One region of the Labrys methylaminiphilus subsp. lupini genome, then DNA from elsewhere that is predicted to be linked to it. Evidence: predicted binding sites of a transcription regulator. Region 1 holds the regulator's gene; each other region holds the start of a gene.
The links. Region 1 encodes PhoB, which activates phosphate uptake and scavenging genes when phosphate is short. Its sites were predicted from a motif close to TGTCATNNANCTGTCAT; they were not measured.
Positions count from the first base shown of each region.

Region 1 (4,029 bases):
CACGCCGTAGCCCGGTCGGCGACTATATCCCGTTGGAACAGCAGGATACCACGCGTTGGGATGCCGCCCTGATCGAGGAGGCTGAGGCTTTGCTCGCCAGGGCCGGGCAGGCGCGACAGATCGGTCGCTATCAGCTCGAAGCCGCGCTGCAATCGGCCCATGCCAATAGGCGCATCTGCGCGACGACGGACTGGGCCGCGATCGTCACGCTGTATGAGGCCTTGGTACTACTGACCGCGTCCCCCGTCGCTGCCATCAACAGAGCCGTGGCGCTCGCCCGTCTTGCGGGACCGCAAGCCGGATTGGCCGGGCTCGACGAGGTCGCCAGCGACAGGCGGATCGCCGATTACCAGCCTTATTGGGCTGCACGCGCGGACTTGCTGGCCCGCGCCGCAAGGCAGGAGGAGGCCCGCAACGCCTATTCGCGGGCGATCGGGCTGGAGAGTGATCCCGTCATCCGCCGTTATCTGCAAGGGCGCCTGGCGGCTCTGGGCTGATATCGGCGCCTGCAGAAGCTATTGGGGATAGCGGCCATTGAAGGGCGGGGCCTCGATCCACCATTGCGGTGTATAGGCGCGCTTGATCGGGCAACGGATCAATGTGTCTTCATCGAGCCACAGCTGCCGCTCGGGGGCGGGGGTCATCACGATGGTTTCCGCCGTGCCGGAGCGGCCGCTTCGCAGGGCCTGGTCCTGCGCCGGCGAGCTGCCGCATCGAAGCTGCAGCGTCGCCTGGAACTTGGCGCTGGAAGGCTCCTCGCCATCGGCCTCGATGACCGCGCAATATTTGCCGTAGAGCTGGATGGCAGGACCGGCTGCCCGTAGAAGCTGCACGGAAACCCGGTTGCCTGGCGTCGCCCCCTGCTTGTCGCAGCCATCGTCCTGCAAGGCATAGATGCCGTCGGCATAGTTGCCCGCCTTCTGGGCATAGGACATGCGCGTGGCGGGCGCGCGTCCGGCCTGCCTGACGGACAAGACGGTCCTGATCTGCCTGCTGCCATCGGGTGCGACCTCCACCATGGCCTCGACCTCGCATCGCGAGCCTTCCTTGCAGATACCGGCGACCTGCTCCTGCATGTCGCTGTCGGCTGCGATGAAGCAATCCTTGCCGATATAGGAGCCCGCCAAGCCGGAGCCGGTACCGAACTCGCCCGAACACAAGGTTTTCTTGAGCTTGGCCGCTGCGGCATCGCTGGGAAGCAGCGCCAACGAACTGGCAGTCAAAAGCGACGCGACGAGCAAGGAACGGATCATGGCAACCCCGGCATTTTCTTTGGCAAGTCGTCTTATCGCAAGCCTCTGAAATCGCCTAGATCGGGCGAGTACCGGGTACGTGATGCGACAAGGCCGGCGGCGAGCCGCCGGCCTTGGTGTCGGGCGATGAAATATCCGTCCTAGGCCTGCTTGGCGAAGGTCTCGTCGAAGGAATAGCCGGCGCCGCGAACCGTGCGGATCGGGTCGATCTCGCGCGTGCGGTTCATCGCCTTGCGCAGTCGCCCGACATGCACGTCGACCGTGCGCTCGTCGATGTAGACGTCGCGGCCCCAGACGCTGTCGAGCAATTGCTCGCGTGCGAACACGCGTCCCGGCGCCTGCATCAGGAATTCGAGCAGGCGGAATTCGGTCGGGCCGAGGCGGATCTCGCGATTGCCGCGATGAACGCGCTTGGTCTCGCGGTCGAGGGAAATGTCACCGGCCTTGAGCAGGGAGGCGACGTGATCGGGCTTGGCCCGACGCAGCAGAGCGCGGACGCGGGCCGAGAGTTCCGGCACGGAGAAGGGCTTGACGACATAATCGTCGGCGCCGGTGGCCAGACCCCGCACACGCTCGGTTTCCTCGCCACGCGCCGTGAGCATGATCACGGGCAGGCGCTCGGTTTCCGGCCGCATGCGGATGCGCCGGCACAATTCGATACCCGACAACCCCGGCAGCATCCAGTCCAGCAATACCAGATCCGGCACGCTTTCGCGCAGGCGGATCTCGGCATCGTCACCGCGCGCCACACTGTCGACCTCATAGCCTTCGGCTTCGAGATTGTAGCGCAGCAGCAGGGTCAATGCTTCTTCGTCCTCGACGATCAGAACCTTGGGAGGCATGGCCTATCCCTTGTTACTTAGCCGGCACAGGAAGGTCGACGAGATCGGTGCTGTTGTCCGCCTTGGGCCGCTCGCCGGCCGGCGATTCACCGGTCACCAGGTAATGCACCGTCTCGGCGATGTTGGTGGCATGGTCGCCGATGCGCTCGATGTTCTTGGCGCAGAACAGCAGATGGGTGCAGAAGCCGATATTGCGCGGATCTTCCATCATGTAGGTCAGCAATTCGCGGAACAGCGAGGTGTACATCGCATCGATCTCGCCGTCCGAACTCCAGACCGAGAGCGCTTCTTCGACATTGCGCTGGGCGAAGGCGTCGAGGACCTGCTTGAGCTGCTCGAGCACCAGGTCAGCCATATGATCGAAACCGCCGAAGAGCTGGGCCGGCTGCGCATGGCTGTGGATGGCGACCACGCGCTTGGCGACGTTCTTGCCGAGGTCGCCGATGCGTTCGAGATCGTTGGCCACCCGCAGGGCCGAGACGATTTCGCGCAGGTCGAGTGCCAGTGGCTGGCGCTTGGCGATGACCAGGATAGCCCGGTCCTCGACCTGGCGCTGGAGCTTGTCGATCGCCAGATCGAGCTCGATCACGGCCTTGGCGCGCTGGGTGTCGCGCTTGAGCAGGGCTTCGACGCTGTCGGCTACGCTCTTCTCTGCATAGCCACCCATTTCGGCGATCATGTTGCGCAATTCGCGCAATTCCTGATCGAAGGATGTAACGATGTGGTCGGACATGCCGCCTCCAAATGAATTCGACGCTGGCCGAGGGATCAGCCGAAGCGGCCGGTGATGTAATCCTGTGTACGGCTGTCGTTCGGGGTGGTGAACATCTTGTTGGTCTGGCCGACCTCGATGAGGTCACCCAGATAGAAGAAGGCCGTCACATCCGCGCAACGCGCCGCCTGCTGCATATTGTGCGTGACGATGACGATGGTGAAGTCCCGCTTCAATTCGTCGATCAGTTCCTCGATCTTGGCGGTCGAGATCGGATCGAGCGCGGAGGTCGGCTCGTCCAGCAGCACGACTTCGGGCTTCACCGCGATGGTGCGGGCGATGCACAGGCGCTGCTGCTGGCCACCGGACATGCCGAGCGCAGAGGCGTGCAGGCGGTCCTTGACCTCGTTCCACAGGGCGGCCTTGGTCAGGCACCATTCGACTCGGCTGTCCATTTCCGCCTTGGAGATCGACTCATGCAGGCGCACGCCGAAGGCGATGTTGTCATAGATCGACATCGGGAAGGGCGTGGGCTTCTGGAACACCATGCCGATGCGGGCGCGCAGCACTGCCGGATCGATCTCCTTGCCGATGACGTTCTGACCATCGAGCAGCACGCGGCCCTTGGCAGTCTGGCCCGGATAGAGGTCGTACATGCGGTTGAGCACGCGCAGCAGGGTGGACTTGCCGCAGCCGGAAGGGCCGATCATGGCCGTGACCTGCCGGTCGATCATGTCGAGATTGATGCCCTTGAGCGCATGCTTCTCGCCATAGAAGAAGTCGAGATTCTCGACCTTGAGCTTCACGGCGGCGGCTGGATTGGCGATGGGGCGTTCGGCAACCGCGATGGAGGCTTGTGGAGTAGCGGACATGGGATCACTCATTTCTTGGGAGCGAGCACGAAGCGGGTCAGAATATTGAGCGCCAACACGCCGGCGGTGATGAGGAGGGCGCCGCTCCAGGCCACCGAGACGGCCTTGGGGTCGGGATAAGGCGCGAGCTGGTAGATGGCGGCCGGCAAGCTGGCAAAGGCATTGCCGAGGTTGAGCGACCAGTTGGAATTGCCGAAGGCTGTCAGCAGCAGGGGTGCGGTCTCGCCGGCGGCGCGGGCCAGGGCCAGCAGGATGCCGGTGACGATACCGGTGCGGGCCGAGCGCCAGGTCACGGAGGTGATGACCTTCCACATCGGCGACCCCAGCGCGAAGGCGGCTTCGCGCAGGCT
Region 1 is NZ_JBMDIH010000001.1:3,723,912-3,727,940, reverse strand. Features, by position in the region: gene ACN6KF_RS17650 (RNA polymerase sigma factor) at 1-497, shown strand, start outside; gene ACN6KF_RS17645 (hypothetical protein) at 516-1,253, opposite strand; gene phoB (phosphate regulon transcriptional regulator PhoB) at 1,394-2,095, opposite strand; gene phoU (phosphate signaling complex protein PhoU) at 2,109-2,828, opposite strand; gene pstB (phosphate ABC transporter ATP-binding protein PstB) at 2,864-3,691, opposite strand; gene pstA (phosphate ABC transporter permease PstA) at 3,688-4,029, opposite strand, start outside.

Region 2 (4,029 bases), 2.8 Mb from region 1:
GTGACCGGCCGCAACTGGAACACGGTCTTGAAACTGGCCGTGTAACGTTGCTGCGCAGGACAGCCAAAATCATCATCCACCCACCCGGCTGTTCAAGGCAGCCAGCAGGCTCGACAGGGCTGCCCGCGCTCGGACCGGGCTGCGCTCGCTGCCACGCAATTCCGCGCCTGCCCGCATGATCGCCTGATCGATCAGCCGCCAAAGTCTGCCGTCCCAGGGCTTCACATGGATCTCGGCATTTTGCCAGACCGCCTCGAAATCGCCGATCCGCTTCTCGGCGGCCTCCAGATCTTCCTTCGAAGCCAGCGCGATCGTTTCGGTCGCCATGACCTCGAGCATCAGGAGGTCCTGCCACGGATTGGCAACAACCGTCACCGGCTTGGGCGTGGAAACCAGCACCGGCAGGGCAGCCAAGGGAGCGAGCAGCCAAAGGCAGAGGAAATAGATCCGCATGTCGAAGGTCCAGAGCGCGATGCCGTTCCGCCCGCGCTCGGGGGATCTTGCTAGATCGGGATTACGCCGACATTGCCGCTTTCATACGGATTTGTGATGGCGGTTTCCTACCAACCGAGTTCGCGCAGATACGCGGCGCGGGCACCGACGCCCGTATGGGTGAAATCGGTAAAGACGCCATCCACGCCCAGGCGGAAGAACTTCAGATATTCCAGGCTCGGATCTCCGCGATAGTCGGCGGCCAGATATTTCTTCTCGTTCCGGAAAGTGAAGACATGCACGAACAGGCCCGCCTTGTGCGCGTCGGCGACGAGGCTGGTCGGATCCTGGGTCGAAGCATCAGGCGTCGATCCCTTGAAGGGTGTGCCATCGGCATTGATTTCCTTCCAGGGCGAGATCTTGAGCGAGACGATCTGAGGCTTCCAGGGACCGATGCCGTCGGCATAGCTCTTGATCTCTGCCAGGCCCGTCGGGCTCAGCATGGCGTCGAACCAGCGCGGGTCGCCCGAGACGGTCCAATCGAAGGGGCGGGAATTGGTGATGTCGTCATAGAGGACCTTGCCGGTCTTGAAGTCGATGCCATCCCCATCGATGAGCTGGACCTGCCGGGTCTCCAGACCGTGCTTGCGCATATATTTCAGGCTGCTCGGCTCAAAGCTCTGCACCAGGATGGGGGCTTCCTTGGTGTTGAGGCCATTGTCCTTGATGATCTTGATCAGGGCATCTTCGAGCGGACGGCTGCCCGGCGCGCCGCAGCCATTGGCGATGGCCTGCGCATTGTTCCAGGATGGGTTCTTGGTTTCCGGATAGACGGCGATCGGGCGTCCGGTTTCCTTACTCTTGGCCTTGGCGATGTCGATGACCTCCTGGAAGCTGAGGATCGGGAACTTGCCGTTGAACACCTTCGGCCGCTCATTGGCCGCGTCATAGGTGGTGCCGGCGATCCAATTCTTCAGCTCAGCCATGGTGAAATCGGTGATCGACCAATCATTGGTATGGTCTTCGCCGTCGACAACCAGGGACTTCAGCACCGATTGGGGATTGGCCGGATCGGTCAGGTCGGTGAGGTATTCGGCAGGTCCGCTGGTCGGCGACTGGGGCCATTTCACCTTGACCGTGACCCCGGGCACCGTGCGTTTGCGGGCGGCGACCTCAGCATTGGTCTTGGCCACCTCCGCAACGTTGGTATTGTCGCTCAGCCAGGGATTGTGGCGCGCCACCAGCACGCAATCCTTGGTCAAATGCAGATCCTCTTCCAGCGCATCCGTCCCGAGGGCCGCGGCCAGATCATAGGAAGCCTCCGTCTCTTCCGGCGCGAGGCCCGGCAGGCCACGATGTCCGATGACCAGCGGCGGCTTGCCGTCGAGGGTCAGAAAAGACTTGGCGCCTGTCGGTGCGCTAGCGGTTTGAGCAAGGACTGCCGAAGACGGGGCCATGCCCACGGCGGCAGCGCCGAGCAAAGCCACACCGACAAGAGCATTCCATCTCGCGCAACCAAATTTCATGACCGGATCTCCACCCTTTGCTCGCCATCGCCCCTGAATGCCCGCCCCTATGTTCTTGTCGTAATTTTCTGACAACCGGATGACCGGTGAAGCAAGTCGACGAGAACCACGCCGCGCCGTGTCCGGCCGAAACACGGACGCATCATTTTTGACCCGCAACGGGCCCCGGCTGGGAAGACAGCCGGATCTGCGCCTCGGCGATCAAAAAAGTATCACCACAACCCGTGAAACGTGGTGGCACGTAGTTTCCCCAACGGGTTAGCTTAATGGGACTGGAGAGTCATTGGCTCGACGGCAAGAGCGGCAGGGTCAAGCCGGCCGCATTTGGGGGAGACGGTCATGCCCAGGGATCCGAAAGCGGCCCGGGAGAGGCGCTGCGAGCATTATCGCCAATCCATGTCATCCCGGCTCGAAACGGCATTACGCGCCGCGGATCACGCGCCAGCGCTCCCAATCACCCTGCTTCTTCCAGTTGACCATGGTCCGGCGGCAAGCCGGGTCTGACGCGCCGATCAAAAAATAGCAGCGCCTTGGTACCCTGCGGCCAGCCAATGCGTTGTACCGCCAAGCTCCATCCCGGAACGCGGCGGACACTAGACCAATCTCGGCCGCGCAACGTCACCATCGATCATTCGAACAATCATAAAGTCCTAGGGAGAAAGCCCGAATGAAACTCACATCCTTGAAATCGACCGGCATCGCCGTCCTCGCCCTGTCCCTGCTTGGCAGCGCCTCTGCCCTGGCGCAGGACGCCGCCGTCAAGGACGCCACCGTGGCGTTCCTCATGCCCGATCAGGGCTCGACCCGCTATGAAGAACATGATCATCCCGGCTTCGTCGCCCAGATGAAGAAGCTGTGCGAGAGCTGCAAGGTGCTCTACCAGAACGCCGACGCCAGCATCTCCAAGCAGCAGCAGCAGTTCAACTCGGTGATCACGCAGGGTGCCAAGGTCATCGTGCTCGATCCGGTCGACTCGGCCGCCGCGGCCTCCATGGTCAAGCAGGCCCAGAGCCAGGGCATCAAGGTCATCGCCTATGACCGCCCCATCCCCGACGCCAAGGCCGATTTCTACGTGTCCTTCGACAATAAGGCGATCGGCAAGGCCATTGCCGAATCCCTGGTCGAGCATCTGAAGGCGACGAAGGCGCCGACCGAGGACACCGGCGTGCTGCAGATCAACGGCTCGCCGACCGACGCAGCCGCCCGGCTGATCCGCGACGGCATCCATGAGGGCCTGAAGAGCGGCGGCTACAAGACCCTGGCCGAATTCGACACGCCCAACTGGCTGCCTTCAAACGCCCAGCAATGGGCCAGTGGCCAGATCTCGCGCTTCAGCAAGAAGATCGTCGGCGTGGTCGCTGCCAATGACGGCACCGGTGGCGGCGCGATCGCAGCCTTCAAGGCGGCCGGCTTCGACCCCGTGCCGCCCGTCACCGGCAATGATGCCACCCTCGCTGCCCTGCAGTTGATCATTGCCGGCGACCAGTACAATACCATCTCCAAACCGAGCGAGATCGTCGCCGCCGCCGCCGCCGATGTCGCCTTCGAACTCCTTGGCGGCAAGACCCCCAAGGCTGAGGCCACCCTGTTCGACACGCCCTCCAAGCTGTTCGTGCCGGTCATCGTGACCTCCGAGAACCTCAAGGCGGAGATCATCGACAAGAAGATCGCCACGGCAGATCAGCTCTGCGGCGGACGCTATGCCGAAGGCTGCAAGAAGCTCGGCATCACACAGTAAGCATGCCATCGCCCTCCCGGCCGCCCCGAGCGGCCGGGAGATCGCGGCTGCCCACACAGTCTCCGGCTGTATACATTGACGGATATCGCAGGATGCTGCCTCGCAGGAGGATGGCGACACGGCCACATGCATCTGTTCGAACCCCTCCAGCAGCCAGGCCTTCCCGATCCCACACATGAAAGGATTCCGGCATGACTGACCTTTCTCCCAGTTCCACATCGGCCAACGCGCCCATGGGCGAGCTCATTTTGAGCCTGCGCAATGTCTCCAAGCATTTCGGCGCCGTATCGGCCCTGACCGATATCGAACTCGACGTCCATGCCGGCGAGGTGG
Region 2 is NZ_JBMDIH010000001.1:957,941-961,969, reverse strand. Features, by position in the region: gene ACN6KF_RS04470 (DUF1697 domain-containing protein) at 1-45, shown strand, start outside; gene ACN6KF_RS04465 (hypothetical protein) at 73-453, opposite strand; gene ACN6KF_RS04460 (glycerophosphodiester phosphodiesterase family protein) at 561-1,958, opposite strand; gene ACN6KF_RS04455 (ABC transporter substrate-binding protein) at 2,626-3,696, shown strand; gene ACN6KF_RS04450 (ATP-binding cassette domain-containing protein) at 3,888-4,029, shown strand, end outside.
Region 2: the regulator PhoB is predicted to act here: its motif matches at 2,027-2,043, upstream of ACN6KF_RS04460 (glycerophosphodiester phosphodiesterase family protein).

Region 3 (4,029 bases), 1.6 Mb from region 1:
GAACGCGAACGGACCGACGCCCCTAATCTCCGGGCTCGACCATTCACCGGTTTCCATGAACATGCCTTGTCCAGGGGTGGCCGGCATCGAGGCGGGCTCGGTACTGAAAGCTCCCTGAAAGGCATGAACCTTGGCATCCCTAACCGGCAGGAGCTGGAGCCGGGCATGACAGCTCCACACACCTGGCCCAAGAGAGAATGTCCCGATGTCGTTGACCGTCCCATCGGTCATATCGACCGGTGGCGGTGATATCTGCACGAACTCGCCAGCGAGGCCCTGATAGAGAGCCGATTGGGCATCCGAAGCGGCCCATGAGAACGCATTGGAAGGCGGCGGCCCTGGCTTGAAGAACTCGGTAAAGAGATTTCCTGCGACAACCACTCCGCTGGTACCGGCGGTCTTGACGATCATGGCCACTGAGGTTGTCAAGTTTCTGTACTCGATCTTATTGTTCCTGATCTGCACGTCCGATGCACCGGCTCCGCTCGGAATGCCGCAGGAGTCGGCGGTAACATTGATCAGGGAGCGAACCCCGAGAGCCTGGGCGTTGTTGGAAATCCAGGCCCCCTCGAGGCGTACCGTGGAAGCGCGGCAAAAATTGAAGAAGTTCTTGCCAGCCGGGCTCCACGAACCGGCGGCGGGGTGGATCAGCCAGTTGCCGCCCTTGATGGACAGATGCGAGACCTGTCTTGCGTCGACATGCCCCTCATAGGCATCGCAGGAGAAATTATCCGCCACATATTGGAGGGGAGAATAACCCTTGTAATCGGAATCGATCTGGATGCAGGTGCCTACCTCCCCGGCCGCCGAATTGATCAGGCTCTGATCCTCGAGCCCTAGCATCTTTGGGGGATTGGTCGACTGGAAGCGATATCCGACCCTGTAGTGCTGTGTCAGCGTGTTCTGGATCCGATTGACGAAGGTGTTCGTTCCGCGAAACCAGATGCCGGTTCCCGCGGTGGCGAGGCCTTTGCGCGACGGTCCGGCAGTGATCATCCCGCCCTCGATCGTGGTGCCGGCCGAATTGACCAGGACCATGCCGGTGTTGAAGTTCTCTAGGGCGAAGTTGGAGTAGGTTCCATTGACGCTGGGTGCAAACCTGGCGTTGATTCCGATGGTGTTCGTGGAAGCGGTATCGCTGGACTGGAACTTGATGCCTTGGAGTTCCAGCTTATCTCCCTTCGGGGCGCCGGCATGGCAGTGATCCCAGCCATTACTGGCGCCGAAGCGAAATATGGTGAGTTCCGGTCCGGCTCCTTCGAAACGAATGCTCTTACCGCAGGGAGAGGTGATCGGCGCGGAGAAACGCCCAGTCAGAGGGCCTAGACGGAACTTCAGGGCGCCCGGCCTCGTCTGGATCAGCGAGTTGATCACGGTGCCGTCGATCTCATCCGAAAGGGCGCGGGCTGCCGGAAGTATCATCTGCCACTGTGCCAGGGACCAGCCGGCGGTACTGCGGCCGTTGAGAGTGGCGACGCTGGACAAGGGGTGACTGCCTCCATCGCCTATAAACCCATAGGATCTCAGGACGCGCTCGTCGATATCTCCCTGATTGCGGAGGTTCGAAGGCAACTCGAAAGCGCCCGTCGTTGGGTTGAAGCAGCCGATGAGCGCGGTTCCATTTCTATTCGGATCGCCGGAATCCCGTACCGAGACGCATCCGGATGCGCCGGATTGATCGGCTTGGAGGGCTGGGCTGGTGTTGGTCCGGGCCACAATGTGCATCGGTTGAAGGAGCAAGACGGTCAGGATGACCATGGAGAAAAATATGAGCCTGCGCATGCCGGATTTGCTCCTATGCAGAGTCCTCTTGATTGAACCATGGTTACAATCAAGAGGACTCTGCAAGACACCAAACATTTGCGAGGTTTATGGGCAAGGCCTGTCCGTGGGTCTTGTCGGTAAACTCTGCTTGGAACGGACAAATCGTTTCGTCCGTCGTAGATGAACGATTGGAGGGCCGGTCGGAAGATGCCTCATACAGTCCGGTCGGGGCCAGTTCGTTCAGCCAATCCGGGGAGGCTCCACAGGCGATGGGGAGGAGTTTTGCGAATTTTCCCCATGGCGGTCATTTTATGTGACAGCATTGTCATATAGGCGGCCTAAGCAGATTTCCCCATGACGGGCAGCGATTCCGACCGGCGGGACCTGTAACGCCGGCCTAAAGCGTTTTACGATTTGGCGGTCACGCCAAGAATCGCAAGGACGCGTCGAACCAGAGAGCGAGAGCAAAGCGCGTTTAGACGGAAACGCTTGTTTGCTCCGGGACATAGTGAGCGGCATTGACGACCATGACCAGCACGGCACAGACGGCGGAAGAGAGTGTGATGCGAGGCGAGACGGCGCGCGAGGCGGCTCCTGCTCAGGACCCGATCGCACTGCGCGTCAGCCCGGATCGCTTCATCAACCGCGAAATTTCCTGGCTGCAATTCAATCGCCGCGTGCTGGAGGAGGCGTCCAACAAGAGCCACCCTCTGCTTGAGCAGTTGCGCTTCCTGTCGATCTCGGCCAGCAATCTCGACGAGTTCTTCATGGTGCGCGTCGCCGGCCTGATCGGCCAGGTGCGAGAGGACGTCACGGCGCGCAGCCCCGATGGCCTGTCGCCGGCCGAACAACTCGTCAAGATCGGCGAGGCCGTATCCAAGCTTGCCAGCGACCAGCAGAAACGCTGGACCGAGTTGCGCGACGATCTGTTGCTCGAAGGCATCGTGATCACCGAGCCGCGCGATCTGTCCAAGGCGGAGCGCGCCTGGCTGGACGATTATTTCCTCAGCTACATCTTTCCGATCCTCACCCCGCTGGCGGTGGATCCGGCCCATCCGTTCCCCTTCATCCCCAATCTCGGCTTCACCATCGCCCTGCAGCTCAAACGCGTCAGCGACGGGCGCATGTTGAACGCCCTGATCCGCGCGCCGCACAAGGTGGAGCGCTTCATCCGCCTGCCGGATTTCGCCGAGACAGGGGCGGCCCGCTACATCACGCTCGAAAATCTGGCGGTGCTGTTCATCGCCAAGCTGTTTCCCGGCTACACCGTGAAAGGGCAGGGCTCCTTCCGCGTCATCCGCAACTCGGATCTGGAAGTCGAGGAAGAGGCCGAAGACCTGGTGCTACTGTTTGAGACGGCGTTGAAACAGCGCCGGCGCGGCGTGGTGATCCGCCTTGAGATCGAAGCCGGCATGCCCGACAGCATCCGCCAATTCGTCACCGAGGAACTCGATGTCGCCGACGACGCGGTCTTTCGCGTCGAGGGTATGCTCGCCCTCAACGAATTGTCGCAACTCGTCGGGCTCGACCGTCCGGACCTCAAATTCAAGCCCTATTCGCCGCGTTCGCCCGAACGTATCCGCGATCATGGGGCCGATGCCTTCGCCGCCATCCGGCAGAAGGACATCCTGGTGCACCATCCCTACGAATCCTTTGACGTCGTGGTGCAGTTTCTCAACCAGGCGGCGCGCGATCCGAACGTGGTCGCCATCAAGCAGACACTCTATCGCACCTCCTCCAACAGCCCGATCGTCAAGGCACTCGCCGAGGCGGCCGAGGCCGGCAAATCGGTGACGGCGCTGGTGGAACTGAAGGCGCGCTTCGACGAGGAAGCCAACATACGCTGGGCGCGCGACCTCGAGCGTGCAGGTGTGCAGGTGGTGTTCGGCTTCATCGAGCTGAAAACCCACGCCAAGCTCTCGCTGGTGGTGCGGCGCGAGATGGGCCAGCTCGTATCCTATTGCCATGTCGGCACCGGCAACTACCACCCGATCACCGCACGCATCTACACGGACCTGTCCTTCTTTACCGCCGATCCTGTGATCGCGCGCGACGTCTCGCGTATCTTCAACTTCATCACCGGCTATGCCGAGCCGGCGGCGCTGGAACGCATGGCGGTCTCGCCCGTCTCGCTGAAGCAACGCATCCTCGATCACATCAACGCCGAGATCGAGCACGCCAAGGCCGGCAGGCCAGCGGCGATCTGGGCCAAGTGCAATTCGCTGGTCGATACCATGATCATTGATGCGCTTTATGCCGCCAGCC
Region 3 is NZ_JBMDIH010000001.1:2,110,360-2,114,388, reverse strand. Features, by position in the region: gene ACN6KF_RS09985 (hypothetical protein) at 1-1,782, opposite strand, end outside; gene ACN6KF_RS09980 (RNA degradosome polyphosphate kinase) at 2,328-4,029, shown strand, end outside.
Region 3: the regulator PhoB is predicted to act here: its motif matches at 2,077-2,093, upstream of ACN6KF_RS09980 (RNA degradosome polyphosphate kinase).